One region of the Lacrimispora xylanolytica genome, then DNA from elsewhere that is predicted to be linked to it. Evidence: a T-box and tRNA genes for the amino acid it is inferred to sense, from the RefSeq annotation. Region 1 holds a T-box; the other holds one or more tRNA genes.
The links. A T-box is a leader RNA that pairs with one kind of tRNA and senses whether it is charged. The one in region 1 lies ahead of pheS (phenylalanine--tRNA ligase subunit alpha), so its partner is inferred to be a tRNA-Phe.
Positions count from the first base shown of each region.

Region 2: it has a tRNA-Phe gene. The T-box ahead of pheS (phenylalanine--tRNA ligase subunit alpha) is inferred to sense a tRNA for this amino acid. The anticodon was not compared.

Region 1 covers NZ_CP113524.1:2,063,549-2,073,039, reverse strand. The annotation lists gene OW255_RS09800 (phosphopyruvate hydratase family protein) at 1-1,027, opposite strand, end outside; gene pheT (phenylalanine--tRNA ligase subunit beta) at 1,161-3,581, opposite strand; gene pheS (phenylalanine--tRNA ligase subunit alpha) at 3,604-4,623, opposite strand; T-box leader at 4,699-4,946, opposite strand; gene OW255_RS09785 (methyl-accepting chemotaxis protein) at 5,067-7,139, opposite strand; gene OW255_RS09780 (transcriptional regulator) at 7,597-7,836, shown strand; gene OW255_RS09775 (hypothetical protein) at 8,004-8,198, opposite strand; gene OW255_RS09770 (hypothetical protein) at 8,243-8,833, opposite strand; gene OW255_RS09765 (hypothetical protein) at 8,856-9,326, opposite strand.
Region 2 covers NZ_CP113524.1:4,496,183-4,505,673, reverse strand. The annotation lists rRNA gene OW255_RS20765 (16S ribosomal RNA) at 344-1,874, shown strand; rRNA gene rrf (5S ribosomal RNA) at 1,965-2,082, shown strand; gene OW255_RS20755 (hypothetical protein) at 2,074-2,268, shown strand; rRNA gene OW255_RS20750 (23S ribosomal RNA) at 2,497-5,389, shown strand; tRNA gene OW255_RS20745 (tRNA-Asp) at 5,477-5,550, shown strand; tRNA gene OW255_RS20740 (tRNA-Val) at 5,574-5,646, shown strand; tRNA gene OW255_RS20735 (tRNA-Thr) at 5,679-5,751, shown strand; tRNA gene OW255_RS20730 (tRNA-Tyr) at 5,773-5,854, shown strand; tRNA gene OW255_RS20725 (tRNA-Met) at 5,901-5,974, shown strand; tRNA gene OW255_RS20720 (tRNA-Phe) at 6,019-6,091, shown strand; tRNA gene OW255_RS20715 (tRNA-Lys) at 6,095-6,167, shown strand; gene OW255_RS20710 (hypothetical protein) at 6,224-6,454, opposite strand; gene OW255_RS20705 (aminotransferase class I/II-fold pyridoxal phosphate-dependent enzyme) at 6,721-8,223, shown strand; gene OW255_RS20700 (guanylate kinase) at 8,272-8,853, shown strand; gene OW255_RS20695 (HAMP domain-containing sensor histidine kinase) at 9,270-9,491, opposite strand, start outside.

The DNA.
Region 1 (9,491 bases):
CATTCGCAATGATAACCTTATGCCCTGCCATCTTTGCCTGTTCCACCTTAAAAAGTGCCGCTGTCACTGTTCCAGCCTGTTTTAGCTCAATCATATGGGCATTGGACGTTTCAGAATCCGGGAAAGTAAGAAGCACTCGATGGCCAAGCATGCCCATAATCATCTCCCGCCCTTCTACATCCTCTTTCCAAACTCCATTAATAATAGAGATGACTGGAAATCCATCGGTCAGTCTTAAGAAATAATCCATCATATCCTTCTGGTTTCTATGAATCATGAGTCCCTGATGTCTGCTTTCTTTTTCAAAGTTATAGGTGCCGTCTTCTTTCTTATAAAGCCGGTCTGCGGCTGCATAGATACCAATCCCGGCATCGATTCCGGGCATATAGCCAGCAAGCTTTATGGCTTCCATTACATAATGAAGAGCTTCTTCCGCGCTTCTCATATCAGCAATAAATCCTCCTCCATTACCGGTAGAGGTATCATAACCATTGATCAAAAGCAGTTGTTTCAATGTATGATAAATTTCGGTTCCTATACGAAGTCCTTCTCCATAAGATTTCATATTCTTAGGAATTACGGTTATATCCTGAAAATCAATTCCTTTTTCCCCATCTCCCCCGCTGATCATGCTAAGCATTGGCACCGGCATCACTGGTGCAGAGGTTCCTCCCAAGTATCGGTATAGAGGAAGAAAGAGTCCAGCACCTGCTGCTCTTGCTACTGCCATGGATAAACCAAGCACTCCGCAGCCGCCAACACCATGTTCACCGTTTTCTCTGTGTTCTTTCATAAGAAGCCGATCAATTTCTCCCTGATCGCCCGCATCTTCAAACAAGATGCACTCCGATAACTGGTCCATTAAAAATTCCAGTTCTTTCTTAACATCTTCTTTTCCATATATGGGTACTATTGCTCTTCCCTGAGCTCCATTTTCCAAGACTACTTCTGCTTCAAGGGCTGGATTTCCCCATGAGTCGTAAACCTTTCTTCCCATTACTTTTATAATATCAAGATCCCCTAGCATCCTATTGCCTCCCTGTTTTCAAACATTCATATCGTAAGGATTGACCGGAAAACATGTACTCATGCAAGCAGGGGGTAAAAAAAGATGCCAGTCATCGGATTTCAACTGGCACCTTTTTCTTTATTATAACTTTTTATGCACGAAGTTCAATCCCCAGTCCCTGCAATCCATTCAGGATCTTTTTCATGACTGCAGAAACCTCCTGATCTTCCAGTGTATGATCTGCAGACCGGAATGTGATAGAATAAGCCACAGATTTGAAACCTGCCAAAATCTGAGCACCTTCGTAAATGTCGAACAGTTCGTAGCTTTCCAGATTCTTTCCGCCCCGCTGTTCGATTACCTCTTCAATCTGTCCTACCAGGATATCTTTTGGCACCACCATACTAATGTCTCTGGTAACTGCCGGGTATTTTGCAATTCCTACGTACTTGCGGTCGAAGTTTGTAAATGGAATCATAGATGGCATATCAATGACTGCCACATAAGCACGTTCACCAATCTTATAATTATCCGCTACCTCCGGATGAACCTCACCGATATATCCGATGGTCGTTCCATCATAAATGATATCTGCATATCTTCCTGGATGAAGGAAAGGTTTATCACCTGCCGGGTTATAATGAGGCTTCTTATGCATTCCTGTTTTCTCAAATAGTTCTTCTACAACGCCCTTCATATCAAAGAAGTCACCTTCTCCGTAGAATCCAAAGGTAAGCTGCATTCTTTCATCCGGCAATTCTGTTAATGGAAGTGCCTTTGGAAGATAAATGTTAGCCAGCTCATAGAGACGTACACTTTTATTTCTTCGGTTGTAGTTGGTGGACAGGGAATTTAACATTCCGTGAAGAGGTGACGTCCTCATCACACTAAAGTCCTCACCAAGGGGATTTAAGATATTAACGGTCAAACGAAGAGGGCTGTCTTTTGGAAGCAGAAGCTTATCAAAAACCTTAGGACTTTCAAAGGAATATGTCATTCCTTGAGAGAATCCACAGAATTCAGCCACCTCTCTGGCGATTTCCTCGACTCTTAATTTATAGGAAAGCTTTCCTGTCGTAGCCTCACCATTTGGCAGAGAGACTGGAATCTTATCATATCCGAAGAATCTGGCTACTTCTTCTGCAAGATCTGCCATGCACTCTAAGTCCTGACGGAAGGTAGGAATAAGGATTTCAGAAGTGGAAGCATCGTACTCCAGTTCAAGCATCTTATAATAGTCCAGCATGGTTTCTTTTGAAATGTCTGTTCCTAAGAGACGATTCATCTTTTCCGGTTCAAAAGGAATTCTTTTTCCTTCTCTCTTTTCCGGATAGATATCAATGATTCCTCCCACGACCTCACCAGCACCTAATTCCTCAATCAGCTGACAAGCCCGGTTCATTGCCTCGATGGCATTATTGGGATCAAGTCCTTTTTCAAATTTACCGGATGCGTCCGTTCTAAGTCCCACTTTTTTAGAGGAAAGACGGATATTGGTGCCATCAAAACAAGCGGCTTCAAATACCATGGTTTTTACGTCATCCGTAATTTTGGAGTTATCTCCTCCCATAATACCTGCAATTCCAACTGCCTTTTCACCATCATTGATCATCAGAATGGAGCTGTCAAGCTTTCTTTCCTGACCATCTAATGTCTGGAAGGTATCTCCATCCTTAGCACGAGCCACAATGATTTCATGACCAGCAATAAGCTCATAATCAAAGGCATGCATTGGCTGACCGTACTCTTCCATGACGTAATTGGTAATATCCACAATATTATTGATGGGGCGGATTCCGCAGGCTGCAAGGCGCCTCTGCATCCAAACAGGAGATGGAGCGATTTTAATATTCTTTACCATTCTTGCACAATAACGGAGGCAAAGGTCCTTATCCTTTACAGATACCTTTAAATAATCATTGATATCTTCACTGTTTCCCGTTGCAGTGACTACAGGAGGTACGAACGCCTTACGGAAGGTAGCCGCTGCCTCTCTTGCAATTCCAATCACACTGTAACAGTCCACCCGGTTTGAAGTGATTTCATATTCAAACACGGTATCATGAAATCCCAAAAGCTCCACAGCGTCATCACCAGGAGTTGAATCTTCCGGCAAGATATAGATTCCGCTTTCTGGCGCATCCGGATACATCTCGCTGGTGCCACCAAGCTCCTCGATGGAACACATCATTCCACAAGACTCAATTCCTCTTAATTTACCTTTTTTTATCTTAATTCCGTCTTCCGGAAGGGTGCCGCCATCATGGCCTCCTGCCACCTTTCCTCCGTCTAAAACGACTGGAACTTTATCTCCAACCTTCACATTGGACGCTCCGGTTACGATCTGAACCGTCTCTGTACCTACATTTACCTGACAGACGATTAATTTATCTGCATCCGGATGGCGCTCGATGGATAAAATATGCCCAACTACGATTTTCTCTAAGTTTTTGTCCAGACGTTCAAACCCTTCAACCTTGGTTCCGGTAAGTGTCATGGCATCTGTATAATCCTGAGGTGTCACATCCAGATCCGGAACGTATGCTTTAATCCATGATAATGGTGTATTCATTGATTTCTCTCCCTTTCTGTTCCTAGAACTGCTTTAAAAATCTGATATCATTTTCGTACAGCAATCTCATATCATCAATCTCGTACTTTAAGAGGGCGATTCGCTCAAGTCCCATACCGAATGCGAAACCGGAGTACTCGTTGGGGTCAATGCCGCTCATGGAAAGAACATTTGGATGCACCATTCCACAGCCTAAGATCTCAATCCAGCCTGAGCCCTTACAGAAACGGCAACCGCTACCACCGCACTTAAAGCAGGTTACATCAACCTCAGCACTCGGTTCTGTAAATGGGAAATGATGGGGACGGAATTTTACCTTAGTCTCCGGTCCAAACAGCTCTTTCGCAAACTCTGCAAGAGTTCCTTTTAAATCTGCAAATGTAATATTCTTATCGATGACAAGACCTTCGACCTGGTGGAAGGATGGGGAGTGGGTAGCATCTACTTCATCAGAGCGGAATACTCTACCTGGTGCCAGCATACGGATAGGCATCTTTCCTTCCTCCATGGCACGAATCTGAACTGGTGAAGTCTGGCTTCTTAATAAAATGCTATCACTGATGTAAAAGGTATCCTGCTCATCTCTTGCGGGATGATTCTTAGGAATATTCAGCTTTTCGAAATTGTAGGAATCGTACTCAACTTCCGGTCCCTCCATGACCTCGTATCCCATGCCTACGAAGATTCGTTCTACTTCTTCCAGTGCAATGGTGTTAGGATGGGAATGACCGACTTTACTCCGTTTTGCTGGAAGCGTAACGTCGATGACCTCTTTTTTAAGCTGTTCCTCTCTCACCTTTTTTTGAAGAACCGCAATGGTTTCCTCTAACTTGCCTTCAATAACAGCGCGGGCATCATTAACAAGCTGACCTACCTTTGGCCTGTCTTCTGGAGCAATATCCTTCATACTTTTTAAAACGTTGGTCAGTTCACCCTTTTTTCCAAGGTAAGCAACTTTAATATCATTCAGCTTTTCCAACGCATCCGAAGCTTCTATCTGCTTTAATGCTTCCTGCTTGATCTTTTCTAATTGATCTCTCATGATCATGCTCTCCTTCTTTCCTCATTGAATTTTGTTATAACCCGAAGGTCAAACAACTAAAAAAAGCCCGCCCCTAAAAGGGACGAACTATATTCGCGGTACCACCCTAATTCCTGTGATTTTCACAGGCTCTCGGAATACGTAACGTGTATCAAACGTCATAACCTACCCACCGGAACTTATAACTGTAAAAAGCACCGGATTCAGCCATGCTGCTTCGGTGAGAAATTCGATTTCTTATCTGAACTTAAAAGGGCTTACAGCCGGTGGCCCCTTCTCTCTGGAAGAAAATAAGTATCTACTGACACCATCATAGCATTTTCATATTTAACTTTATAGTTTCTATCATTGTAATAACAGTAAGCTGAAATGTCAAGGACATTTTATCAGATTCATGCATCTATATCAGCCTCCGGCACTGATATACCGGAGGCCAAGCATCATTATTTTAATTTGAAACCGGACACAACTGTATTAAGTTCTTCTGCAATACGCTCCTGTTTCTGAGACATCTTTGACATATCCGTTACAACATCGTATGCTTTTTCAATGGTAGAAAGCACCATACTGCTGTTACCGGCTGTAGTCTGTACAGACTCTGAAACGTTCTGGATGGCATCGCGGACTTCCTGCATAACCTGACTGATGTTTTCAGCCATTTCCGCTATCTCATTAGAAATCTCTTCTATGGATACTGCATCTCTTCCATACTGCTGCCCTACATCCACAAAGTTATTATAATCCGGAGTTACTGTATCCTTTAAGAATGTGAGCATGGACTCTGATCCATTTAACATCATGCCAAATGCTTTTTGTACCTCAGTAATGGTTCCCTCAATTTCTTTTACGATTTCAGATGTATTCTTTGCAAGAGTTCCAATTTCTCTTGCTACAACAGCAAAACCTCTGCCCTGTTCTCCGGCTCTGACTGCCTCAATGGAAGCGTTTAAAGATAATAAATTAATCTGAGATGCGGTGTTGGAAATAACTCTTGCCATATCTCCGATCTTTTCCACTACCTTTGCATTCTCTACTGCCATAAGAAGTTCTTCTTCTCTCTGCTTGGAGATTTCAGCAGCACTTTCATAAGCTTCACGGCTGTTCTTCTCGATCACCCGGGCACGCTCCATGATCTCTCCTGCCATCTTACTGCTCTTTCCGGTCTCTCCGGCAAGTACAGTGACAGAAGTATTCACCTCAGCCATGGAAGCGTTCAATTCCTCGGTTGCAGCACTGGAAGACATCATAGCTTTATCCACATCTCCCATATAGACCTTAACTTCGCTAAACTGCTGCAGAAGATCATTGGATACAGTATTCAACCGCACGCTTGAATCTGTGATACCGCCTGCCTGTTCAGAAATCTGTTCAATGACTGCTTTATTGCTGGTAAACATGTTATTAAGGGAACTGCTCATCTGGCCCAGTTCATCTTTGCTTTTTGATTTAAGTGGCTTTATGGTAAAATCACCTTCTGCAAGAGAGCCTGCAAACCGTTTTACTCTATTTAAACCAGAAGCAATTACTGCAACCTGGAATAAGACAGCAAGAATACAGCAGATGATTGCAATTCCGCTTACCTGCATAAGCTTAGCATTCAGTGCAACAATCGGCTGATCCAGTTCAGACTGAGGCATCTTAATCATAATAATCCAACCAATATCAGGTACCTTATCGTAATACAGGTTATAAGTCTCTCTCCCATCTACAAAGGTAACCTTGCCTTTGTCACTGGAAATCATGGAATTGCCTGCCGCTGCGAGAGATCCATTCTCATCCTGAGAAATATTGACTCCTTTTGTTATCTTTTCCTGATCAGCTCCACTTAAATAGACTCCGCTGGCGGAAGTCAGCATAGCAGTACCATTCTTTCCTACCTTAATGGACTGAATGAGCTCATTAATATCACTTAACTGCATATCAACGGTCACAGCACCAATAAATTTGCCGTTGGTATCATAAATAGGCGCCGTACAGGATGCCATAGTCGTATTCAGTGTAGGATCAAAATAGGGATCTGTTATAACCGGTTTTTTAATTCCGCTTTTTGCAAGCTTATAGTATTCCTGATTAAAATAGTCATAACTTGCATCGTTATACTCGTAGCTTAACTCTACCTTGTCCCCAGATTTATACCAATAAGGTCCCATATATTTCTGTTGGGCATCATATGTATTTGGTTCAAACCAGATACCGCTTCCAAGGATTAAATCGTTGCTCTGCACAATCTTTGTGATAGCATCTCCATAGGTGTTAATCTCTGTTGTCTGATAGGAGGAACCCACCACCTGTGCAATGTTCATGGCAGTCGTTTCAACCATATTCAAATAATCATTAATGCTGTTGACATTTGCTTTCAGTTCAGACTGCATCGTAGAGTTGCTTTGCTCCGTAATCAGGTCCCGGCTTGTGGATTCACTGATTCTGGCTAACAACGCCAATGCTAAAACAACAACAGGTAAAATTCCAAGCAGCATCTTAATTCCGATGCTTCTTATTCCTATTTTTTTCTTCATACTTTTCTCTCCCGTGATTCGGTTTTTGGCTCTACCTTACAATTTTCGACATGATTTTCGAAAAAATAACACTTTGTTAAGGTAAAATTTTCGTTTGCATATTATCATAACAATAACACTTCATTATGCTCCCCGTATAGAACTAGTAGAATTAGTTACATCTGCTTAAGATATTCCCAGCGGGTTACGCAGGCGTTACTATAAAAATCAATAACTTTATGTATATAACCTGCAACATCTCCTTTCTTGCGCCCGGTAAATGCATAATTTTAATCGTCATTCATTATACTATTCGTATTCACAATATGCAATATATTTATTTTACATACTTTAATCGTGTATTTTATCGATTATAATATCATACAATATATAGGGAGAGGTGAGAGACATGGAGCAGGATTATATAAACAAACGAATAACTGAATTGAGGATAAAAAAGGGAGTAGCCGAACACAAGATGAGTATTGAATTAGGACACAGCAGAAGCTATATTCAAAGCATTTCCAGCGGCAGAAGTCTTCCTTCCATGACTGAATTCCTGGCAATCTGCGATTACCTGAGTGTTACTCCAAGGGATTTTTTTGATGACGATATTTCAAATCCCCCTCTGATCAGAGAAGCGGTGGATAAGCTTAAAACACTTTCAGACGGAGACCTTTTACTGATTCTTACCATGATCAACAGGCTACAGTCTTAAATACTTATTTGGTAACCGAACTCCCCTGCTCATGCAGGGGTTTTTCATTTGTATAAATCCGTGCTCCCAAAATAAGGCTAACTAAGACCAGTGCATTTCCCAGTAAAATATCAAGTAAACCCATAATACACCTCTTATTCTTTCTGTCAATCTTCTTTTTTGTTAGTTCAGACAAACGTCCGATCTGACGTATTGGTGCCCGACGGCTTCAACAGGTTGATGCTCCCGGTTACACAGCCCAAGTCAGGTACTGCTCCCAGTATACGCCCATATAATTCATCCGTGTCACCTCTGGAAAGCATCCCGCAAAAGTAACCGTATAAATCCTGAAAGTTTTGCTTTTTTTCTATTTTTCTATCCATACAGCCTCCTGTGTATAGCATAAAAATAAGTCTCCTATTATAGGCTAACCGATTTCCATTTTCTTCTTGTCTCCATAAAGCACTACGCTTTTCCGAATAAGCGATAAGCAATTGGACCATGAGTTCCGTTTTTCAAAGGGGCAGTTAAACATAATCATAAGTAATCTCTCCCCAGCCGGGTATACGGTAAGAACATTATAGATGTTTTCATTAAGAGCGCTGCTTATAAATTCCATCCATGCGCTGGGCGTCTCTTCTTTTGGTTCTGAGCCGGTATCCAGACATACACTCATTGGCTGGAACCGTTTTAAAACCCGATAAAATTCATGTATAACAGCTTCCAGCTGATCTTCCTTTACACTTTTATCTATCATGTTAAAGCAAAGATTAACGGATCCATCTTCATTAGTCTTAATAACTTCAGGCCGCTGTTCTGAAAAGTACTTTTTTTTGGCCATCTCCGGTGTCATATCCCGGAATGCACTGGGAATAGAAACTCCCAGCTCATTATTAAATAACATGGTCTCCTGAAACTGAATCAGCTCACCGTTCACATAGATCCCTGTTTCAATACTGGTAAAGCGGTTGATCCATTCAAGATGCCTGTCAGCCAGTACCTTTTCATCATCTAACATATTTTTATCCTCCGTAAAGATTCTATCCCTCTTCCTTCAGCAGCTTCTTCTTTGTCTCCGTCTCACTTCTGGTTTCTGAGAAGATATCTAATTCTGATCTTTTTGCACAAATACCATGTTCTTCTGCAGCAACGGAAGATTTAATCGTATTAAGAAAAAGTAGAATAAGCATTTCTATATTCAGCAATAGTTTTTTTACCATGTTACCTGATTTATTTTTCTTTTGGTCCGTATTATAGGTAAACCGGGGTATGAGAACCAGATTTTCCTGTAAAATCTTGCACTTCACGTTCCTGGTATCCTGTGCAGCCAGGCTGTATAACATGTTCTGACTTTTTCGTATATAATAATATCGATTCCAAAAATAAAGATCCCCATAGTGAATATCTGTATCCAGCTGATACCGTTTTATTTTTTCTGTTCCATCATCTCTTCGAACATAACAGCTAGCTCTATATTGATAATAGCTTTCGTTTACCCTTTTTGTGCTCACCTTCTAGTCATCCTTTCATTCCCCCGCTCTCTTTCTCATACATAATTACATTCTACATCTGGAGATTTTTTTTTCAACACTAGTGCCAAAATTATACGCTTTCAGTTCCGAAATTTGCATGGCTTTTAAAACACACTTACTATATAGGAAATCAAGAGAATAGGG
Region 2 (9,491 bases), 2.1 Mb from region 1:
CGGTTTGACAGTGAAAAAAGTTGTTGACATCATCGTGAAGATATGTTAATATATACCAGCTGTCGAAAAACAGCGAAAAAAGAAAAATAAAAAAGTTGTTGACAAAGACAACTCGGTATGATAAGATATACGAGTTGCTCCTGAAGCGGACAACACAAAAAGCACTTTGAAAACAGAAGATTGAACAGTATGTAAAACCCTGAAAATTCTAATAATAAGCTGCGTTTGAGCAGCTTTGAATGAGAAATTCAGAACGAATACAAGAAATTGTATACGAACCAAACAACAAGTAAAACGGGAAATAAATTAGCTAGTAGTTGATTTTGACCGTGGATTGAACATTTAATTTGAGAGTTCGATCCTGGCTCAGGATGAACGCTGGCGGCGTGCTTAACACATGCAAGTCGAGCGAAGCATTTTAAAGGAAGTTTTCGGATGGAATTTAGAATGACTTAGCGGCGGACGGGTGAGTAACGCGTGGGTAACCTGCCTCATACAGGGGGATAACAGTTAGAAATGACTGCTAATACCGCATAAGCGCACAGTGCTGCATAGTACAGTGTGAAAAACTCCGGTGGTATGAGATGGACCCGCGTCTGATTAGGTAGTTGGTGAGGTAACGGCCCACCAAGCCGACGATCAGTAGCCGACCTGAGAGGGTGACCGGCCACATTGGGACTGAGACACGGCCCAAACTCCTACGGGAGGCAGCAGTGGGGAATATTGGACAATGGGGGAAACCCTGATCCAGCGACGCCGCGTGAGTGAAGAAGTATTTCGGTATGTAAAGCTCTATCAGCAGGGAAGAAAATGACGGTACCTGACTAAGAAGCCCCGGCTAACTACGTGCCAGCAGCCGCGGTAATACGTAGGGGGCAAGCGTTATCCGGATTTACTGGGTGTAAAGGGAGCGTAGACGGCTCTGCAAGTCTGGAGTGAAAGCCCGGGGCTCAACCCCGGGACTGCTTTGGAAACTGTGGAGCTAGAGTGCAGGAGAGGTAAGTGGAATTCCTAGTGTAGCGGTGAAATGCGTAGATATTAGGAGGAACACCAGTGGCGAAGGCGGCTTACTGGACTGTAACTGACGTTGAGGCTCGAAAGCGTGGGGAGCAAACAGGATTAGATACCCTGGTAGTCCACGCCGTAAACGATGAATACTAGGTGTTGGGGAGCAAAGCTCTTCGGTGCCGCCGCTAACGCAATAAGTATTCCACCTGGGGAGTACGTTCGCAAGAATGAAACTCAAAGGAATTGACGGGGACCCGCACAAGCGGTGGAGCATGTGGTTTAATTCGAAGCAACGCGAAGAACCTTACCAAGTCTTGACATCGGAATGACCGTCTCGTAACGGAGACTTCCCTTCGGGGCATTCCAGACAGGTGGTGCATGGTTGTCGTCAGCTCGTGTCGTGAGATGTTGGGTTAAGTCCCGCAACGAGCGCAACCCTTATCCTTAGTAGCCAGCAGTTCGGCTGGGCACTCTGGGGAGACTGCCAGGGATAACCTGGAGGAAGGTGGGGATGACGTCAAATCATCATGCCCCTTATGATTTGGGCTACACACGTGCTACAATGGCGTAAACAAAGGGAAGCAAAGGAGCGATCTGGAGCAAATCCCAAAAATAACGTCTCAGTTCGGATTGTAGTCTGCAACTCGACTACATGAAGCTGGAATCGCTAGTAATCGCAGATCAGAATGCTGCGGTGAATACGTTCCCGGGTCTTGTACACACCGCCCGTCACACCATGGGAGTTGGTAACGCCCGAAGTCAGTGACCCAACCGTAAGGAGGGAGCTGCCGAAGGCGGGACTGATAACTGGGGTGAAGTCGTAACAAGGTAGCCGTATCGGAAGGTGCGGCTGGATCACCTCCTTTCTAAGGAAGAAGAAGTAAGGGTTTTATATACTGTTGAGTCTTAAGTTTCAAAGTTAATTAAATAAGGAAACACCAAGAAGACACAAAATTTCTGGTGCCGATGCGCTTAGGGGAAACACCCGTTCCCATCTCGAACACGATGGTTAAGACTTAAGCGGCCGATGGTACTATGCTGGAAACGGCATGGGAGAGCAGGTGGGTGCCAGATTACCTTAAAAAAATCACTCGAAAGAGTGTTTTATATAGAACGGACACGTTCCAATGGGTGGAGGAGAAAAACGAAACCTGTGTTAAAGAATGTGTTAACCTGATTCAGCAGGGCAGTGCTGTTTTATATAACTGGTTTTTACCAGTGATTCGTAAGTTTGAGTACATCGAGCTTTCGAATGACTGATAAACTTCAGTCAGAACGTACCTTGAAAACCACATATTGAAATATATCTAGATAGAGTCTTCGAAAGAAGACGACATCAAGACATCCGAGGTGTTACATCGAAAGATGTAACCAAATAAAAACTCGTTCAAGTATCGTGACGTACGATATGAGAACAAACCTAAGACCAGAGATACAACGCTATGTATCTTAGATTAGTAGCCCGCACCCGCAGGTGAACATCGAATTGGTTAAGCTAATAAGAGCGCAGGGTGGATGCCTTGGCACTAAGAGCCGATGAAAGACGTGATAAGCTGCGAAAAGCTTCGGGGAGGAGCAAATATCCTTTGATCCGGAGATATCTGAATGGGGAAACCCAACTGAGCAAACCTCAGTTGTCGTATGGTGAATTCATAGCCATACGTCGGGAACCCGGGGAACTGAAACATCTAAGTACCCGGAGGAAAAGAAAGAAAACTCGATTTCCAAAGTAGCGGCGAGCGAAATGGAAGGAGCCTAAACCAGCGTGCGTGCATGCTGGGGTTACGGACTGCAATAAGTGAGACGATTTGTTACCAGAACGGTCCTGGAAAGACCGGCCATAGAAAGTGAAAGCCTTGTATGGGAAAACAATAGTCAGCGAGCAGGATCCAAAGTACCACGAGACACGAGAAACCTTGTGGGAATTCGGGGGGACCACCCCCCAAGGCTAAATACTACTTAGTGACCGATAGCGCATAGTACTGTGAAGGAAAGGTGAAAAGGACCCCGGGAGGGGAGTGAAAAAGAACCTGAAACCCTGTGTTTACAAGCTGTGGAACCACGTTTAAAGTGGAACCGCGTACTTTTTGTAGAACGGTCCGGCGAGTTACCGTTACTGGCAAGGTTAAGCACTTAAGGTGTGGAGCCGAAGGGAAACCAAGTCTTAATAGGGCGAATGAGTCAGTAAAGGTAGACCCGAAACCGGGTGATCTACCCATGTCCAGGTTGAAGCTGCCGTAAAAGGCGGTGGAGGACCGAACGCACATCCGTTGAAAAGGGTGGCGATGAGGTGTGGGTAGGGGAGAAATTCCAATCGAACCCGGAGATAGCTGGTTCTCCTCGAAATAGCTTTAGGGCTAGCCTCGTATTAGTCTGCCGGAGGTAGAGCACTGAATTTCCTAGGGGGCGTCAAAGCTTACCAAAGAATATCAAACTCCGAATGCCGGTCAGATGATGTACGGGAGTCAGACTGCACGAGATAAGTTGGGCAGTCAAAAGGGAAAGAGCCCAGACCACCAGCTAAGGTCCCAAAGTGCGTGTTAAGTGGAAAAGGATGTGAGATTTCAGAGACAACTAGGATGTTGGCTTAGAAGCAGCCACACATTCAAAGAGTGCGTAATAGCTCACTAGTCGAGAGGTCTTGCGCCGAAAATGTCCGGGGCTAAAACACGACACCGAAGCTGTGGAATGTATCGAATGATACATTGGTAGAGGAGCATTCTTACCGCGCTGAAGCATTACCGTAAGGAGATGTGGAGTGTTAAGAAGAGAGAATGCCGGAATGAGTAGCGAGATGGAAGTGAGAATCTTCCAGGCCGAATATCTAAGGTTTCCAGAGTAAAGCTGATCTGCTCTGGGTAAGTCGGGGCCTAAGGCGAGGTCGAAAGACGTAGTCGATGGACAACAGGTTGAAATTCCTGTACCGCATATTATCAGAACTGTGGGGACACAGAACCGAGAGAGAACCCGGGAATGAAAAGACCGGGGCAAGCATTAGACTGGCTAAGTTGGCAAATCCGCTTAGCAACAGGAAGGTGTGACGCGTACCGAACAAAAGTAGGGAAGTCTCTGTAGGGGCTGTCAAGAAAAGCCGCTATTGTGTAATATGTGCCCGTACCGTAAACCGACACAGGTGGATGAGGAGAGAATCCTAAGGCCGGCGGGAGAAGCATTGTTAAGGAACTCGGCAAAATGACCCCGTAACTTCGGGATAAGGGGTGCCTGAGAAATCAGGCCGCAGAGAATAGGCTCAAGCAACTGTTTAGCAAAAACACAGGTCTATGCAAAACCGAAAGGTGAGGTATATGGGCTGACGCCTGCCCGGTGCTGGAAGGTTACGAGGAGGGGTTAGCGGCAACGCGAAGCTCTGAATTTAAGCCCCAGTAAACGGCGGCCGTAACTATAACGGTCCTAAGGTAGCGAAATTCCTTGTCGGGTAAGTTCCGACCCGCACGAAAGGCGTAATGATTTGAGCGCTGTCTCAACAATGCACCCGGTGAAATTGAAATACCAGTGAAGATGCTGGTTACCTGCGCCAGGACGGAAAGACCCCATGGAGCTTTACTCTAGTTTGATACTGGGATTCGGTATTGCATGTACAGGATAGGTGGGAGGCAGTGAATCAAGGACGCCAGTCTTTGAGGAGCCGATGTTGGGATACCACCCTTGCGATATTGGGTTTCTAACCTGCAGCCATTACCTGGCTGGGGGACAATGTCAGGCGGGGAGTTTGACTGGGGCGGTCGCCTCCGAAAGTGTATCGGAGGCGCTCAAAGGTTCCCTCAGAATGGACGGAAACCATTCGAAGAGTGCAAAGGCATAAGGGAGCTTGACTGCGAGACCGACGGGTCGAGCAGGTAGGAAACTAGGACTTAGTGATCCGGTGGTATAAAGTGGGATTGCCATCGCTCAACGGATAAAAGCTACCCTGGGGATAACAGGCTTATCACTCCCAAGAGTTCACATCGACGGAGTGGTTTGGCACCTCGATGTCGGCTCATCGCATCCTGGGGCTGTAGTAGGTCCCAAGGGTTGGGCTGTTCGCCCATTAAAGCGGTACGCGAGCTGGGTTCAGAACGTCGTGAGACAGTTCGGTCCCTATCCGGCGTGGGCGTAGGATATTTGAGAGGAGCTGTCCTTAGTACGAGAGGACCGGGATGGACTGACCTCTGGTGTATCTGTTGGTGATCAACACCATGGCAGAGTAGCCAAGTCGGGAAGGGATAAACGCTGAAGGCATCTAAGCGTGAAGCCCCCCTCAAGATGAGATATCCCATCGCAAGAGTAAGACCCCTTGAAGACGACGAGGTAGATAGGGCAGAGGTGGAAGCATGGTAACATGTGCAGCTGACTGTCACTAATAGGTCGAGGGCTTAACCAGGTTGGTTTAGGTAAGAGGAAGAACGGATGAAAGATATATAACAATGTGTGGTTTTGAGGGTATGTGTAAGTATCTTCAATAAGGTTTGGCCTGGTGGCTCAGTTGGTTAGAGCGCCGCCCTGTCACGGCGGAGGTCGTGGGTTCGAGTCCCATCCGGGTCGTTTTACAACTAAATTTTGATTATGGGATCTTAGCTCAGCTGGGAGAGCATCTGCCTTACAAGCAGAGGGTCATAGGTTCGAGCCCTATAGGTCCCATTCCGTATGCAAAACCGCATTTGGATAGTTGTGCCGATGTGGCTCAATTGGCAGAGCAGCTGATTTGTAATCAGCAGGTTATCGGTTCGAGTCCGATCATCGGCTTGCATTAAAAAATTAAATTATGGATGGGTTCCCGAGTGGCCAAAGGGGGCAGACTGTAAATCTGTTACGACACGTTTCGATGGTTCGAATCCATCTCCATCCATTCAGTGATTAAAATATTAATTACTGCATATAATATAATTGAATAGCGCGGGGTGGAGCAGTCTGGAAGCTCGTCGGGCTCATAACCCGAAGGTCGTAGGTTCAAATCCTGCCCCCGCAATTTTTATGCGCATTATTAGTGAAATTATACGAAAGCGTGCATACGCCCAGATAGCTCAGTTGGTAGAGCAGTGGACTGAAAATCCACGTGTCGCTGGTTCGATTCCGGCTTTGGGCATATGGGATACTAGCTCAGGTGGTAGAGCACTTGACTTTTAATCAAGTTGTCCGGGGTTCGAGTCCCCGGTGTCTCAGGACAAGCCTTGAAACAGAAATGTTTCAGGGCTTTTTATTTTGTCCGAAGATGATATTACTCATCAAATTCTACGATTACGTAATATCCCCGATCATTATGTTTTACTTCTTTTACAATCCCTTTATCAGATTTTATGCGGTCTCTTCCAGAGTAACATCCAGACATGGCCACAGCTGGATCGATTATGTAGCTGTAGCTGCTGGCACCTTCTCGCTCAATGACGTGAACTTGATCATTTGCCTTTACCAGACCAGGACGTTCCATTTTAAACTCGATTAACCTCATAGTGATCTTCCTCTCTTTCTTTTTTTACCCAAAATACTATTATAGCTTCCGGAGAAAAAATTGTAAAGAAGGGATAAGGATGATATACTTAAATATGTATTTACTAATGGTATAAGAACAAATGCACAAGCTATATTAACTATAGTTCTTTACTTACAATAGATAAAATATGATAATACTATAAATGTATAGCGAATATTGGTTGAAATAATAAGAGAGTGACAAATTAGCTTAATCATTTTTATGTACCAGAAGAGGAAAGTAAATTGATAGAAAGACCAAGATTATTAGAGAGATTAATGGATTATAGTAAATCTGATTTTTATCCATTTCACATGCCTGGACATAAGAGGCAGTATGGGAATAATGAGATAAGGAAGTTTCCTAATCCATTTTCTATAGATATTACGGAGATTGAGGGATTTGATAATCTTCATCGGCCGGAGGGAATATTAAAGGATTCTTTGGAGTGGGCTTCTGAGGTTTATGGGGCTGATAAGACTTATTATCTTGTGAATGGGAGCAGCTGTGGGATATTGAGCGCAATTAGTGCGGCGGTATCAAACAGAGGCAAGATTTTAATGAGCAGGAATTGCCATAAGTCAGCATTTCATGGAGTTTTCCTCAAGCAGTTGGAAGTCAAATATATTTATCCACAAATGATGCCGGAATTGGGGCTTCAAGGTGGAATACTGGCTGAGGATGTCGAGGAATTGTTGAAAACAAATCCAGAGGCAGAGGCAGTGCTTGTAGTATCTCCTACTTATGATGGGGTTGTTTCAGATATCAAGGCGATTGCTGATGTGGTTCATAGGTTTGGTATACCGTTAATTGTGGATGAAGCCCATGGGGCGCATTTTGCATTTGGCAGGGTGGATGAGTTTCCTGTGTCTGCATTGGAATTAGGTGCTGATGTTGTAATTCAGAGTCTTCATAAGACGCTTCCTTCCTTGACGCAGACTGCTATTTTACATGTCAGGAAGGGGTATATTGATTTAGAGAAACTGGATCGTTATATTCATATGTATCAGACTAGCAGCCCGTCCTATGTATTTATGGCTAGTATAGAGAATTGTATTGTTTACATGGATGGTGAGGGAAGAAAAAAGCTGGGTGAATTTTCTGAGTCTTTGACTAGAATGCGTAGGCGGCTGGAGGGGATGAAGCATCTGACGCTGCTTTCGGATGAAATTATTGGACAGTATGGTGTTTATGATATGGACCTGTCAAAAGTGATTGTGTCTACAAGAAATATTGTATGGTCAGGAAATCAATTAAGTGACGTGCTGCGAAAAGAGTATCATCTGGAAATGGAAATGTGCGGAGCTGACTATGTGACGGCTATAACAACCTTGGAGGATACAGAGGAAGGGCTTCAGAGGCTTTGCAGTGCATTGCTTGAGTTGGATGATCAATTGGGAGCTAGATCCGGTTCTGGAAGCATTTCTTTGCAGGAGGCTGGGGAAATGGCAGGGCAGAGTGATACTGGTGGTGTGCTTCTTGATTTTACGATTGAGGAAGATTGCAGATATCCTATTTTTGAAGCAATGGATGGCAGGCGTTATAAAATAAAAATTTCAGAGGCAATAGGTAGGGTATCAGCTGAATTTATTTATTTGTATCCGCCAGGGATTCCTATTGTTGTACCGGGTGAAGTGTTAACTGGCGATTTAGTGGAGCTGATTATGAAATTCAAGGATTTAGGGCTTCCGGTTCAGGGAATGGAAGATGAGGCGGCAGAAGAAATATTTGTTTTAGAAGAAATGTAGGTACTACATTTTCTATGAGATAGAATCAATGAATTGGAGCATATAAAGATGGGAAAGATTTTTTACGTGATGGGGAAGAGCGCTTCTGGTAAGGACACCATTTATAAGCGGTTGCTGGAAATGCAGCCCCATCTGAAACAGGTTGTTTTATATACCACCAGACCGATTCGGCAGGGAGAAAAAGACGGGAAAGAATATTATTTTACTTCTGAGGATAGGTTGAAGCAGTTGCGAGAGGAAGGTAAGATCATTGAAGAGAGGACATATCAGTCTATTTTGGGTCCGTGGACTTATTTTACGGTTGATGACGGACAGATTGATGTGAATAGTGATGACAGCTATCTGATGATTGGTACCTTGGAATCCTATGAGAAAACAAGGAATTATTATGGGGCTGGTATCATGGTTCCTATTTATATTGAAGTGGAAGACGGGAAACGTCTGTTGAGGGCTCTTGAAAGGGAAGATAAACAGAAAGAGCCTAAATATGCAGAGCTTTGCAGGCGGTATCTGGCTGATGAAGAGGATTTTAAAGAGGATAATTTAGCTAGATGCGGAATTGAGCGAAGATTCTTGAATGATGATTTGGAAATGTGTCTCAGAGATATTTTGGATGTAGTAAGGGAGTAAGGTAGTCTATGCTTTGGCTGGGCTTGGATAGTTAGGAATTGAGATAGAAATAGGTATAGAAATAGGTGTAGAGATTTAAATAGCTATAGATAAAGCTATAGATATAGATATAGATATATAGATAGAGATTGCTAATCAGCCATGTTTCAGTGAGATGGAAGATATCGTAATAACTATTTAAATACAACATAAAAAGAGTCCTTGGGAAGATGTAATTTTTGCTTATCCAAGGACTCTTTTTATTTATTTACTTGTTTACTTATTGAGTGAGGTGGGATAGAAGGGCTGATATAAGATGGAATTGTACGTAATCATAATAATAGGTATCTAAAATGGTGCTTAATTAGAGGAAAGTCAATTTTAAGGATTCAGAAACTGAACGAGAAAAGCAAAGGATTTTTCATTTTATTAAAACATCAGAATGAAATCTCAAAGACGGCGCCTTTTTCCTGATTGTAAGCTGTGATTTTGCCATTTAACAATTCTGCGGCTGATTTGGCAATGGCAAGACCAAGGCCGAAGTTGCCATTTTTACCTTTGTAAAAGCGGTCAAAGATAAATGGAATGTCAGCTTCGGGGATTCCATCTCCGTCATCGGATATTTTCAGGCTGATGGTTTCTGCTGTTTTCTCCAGGGA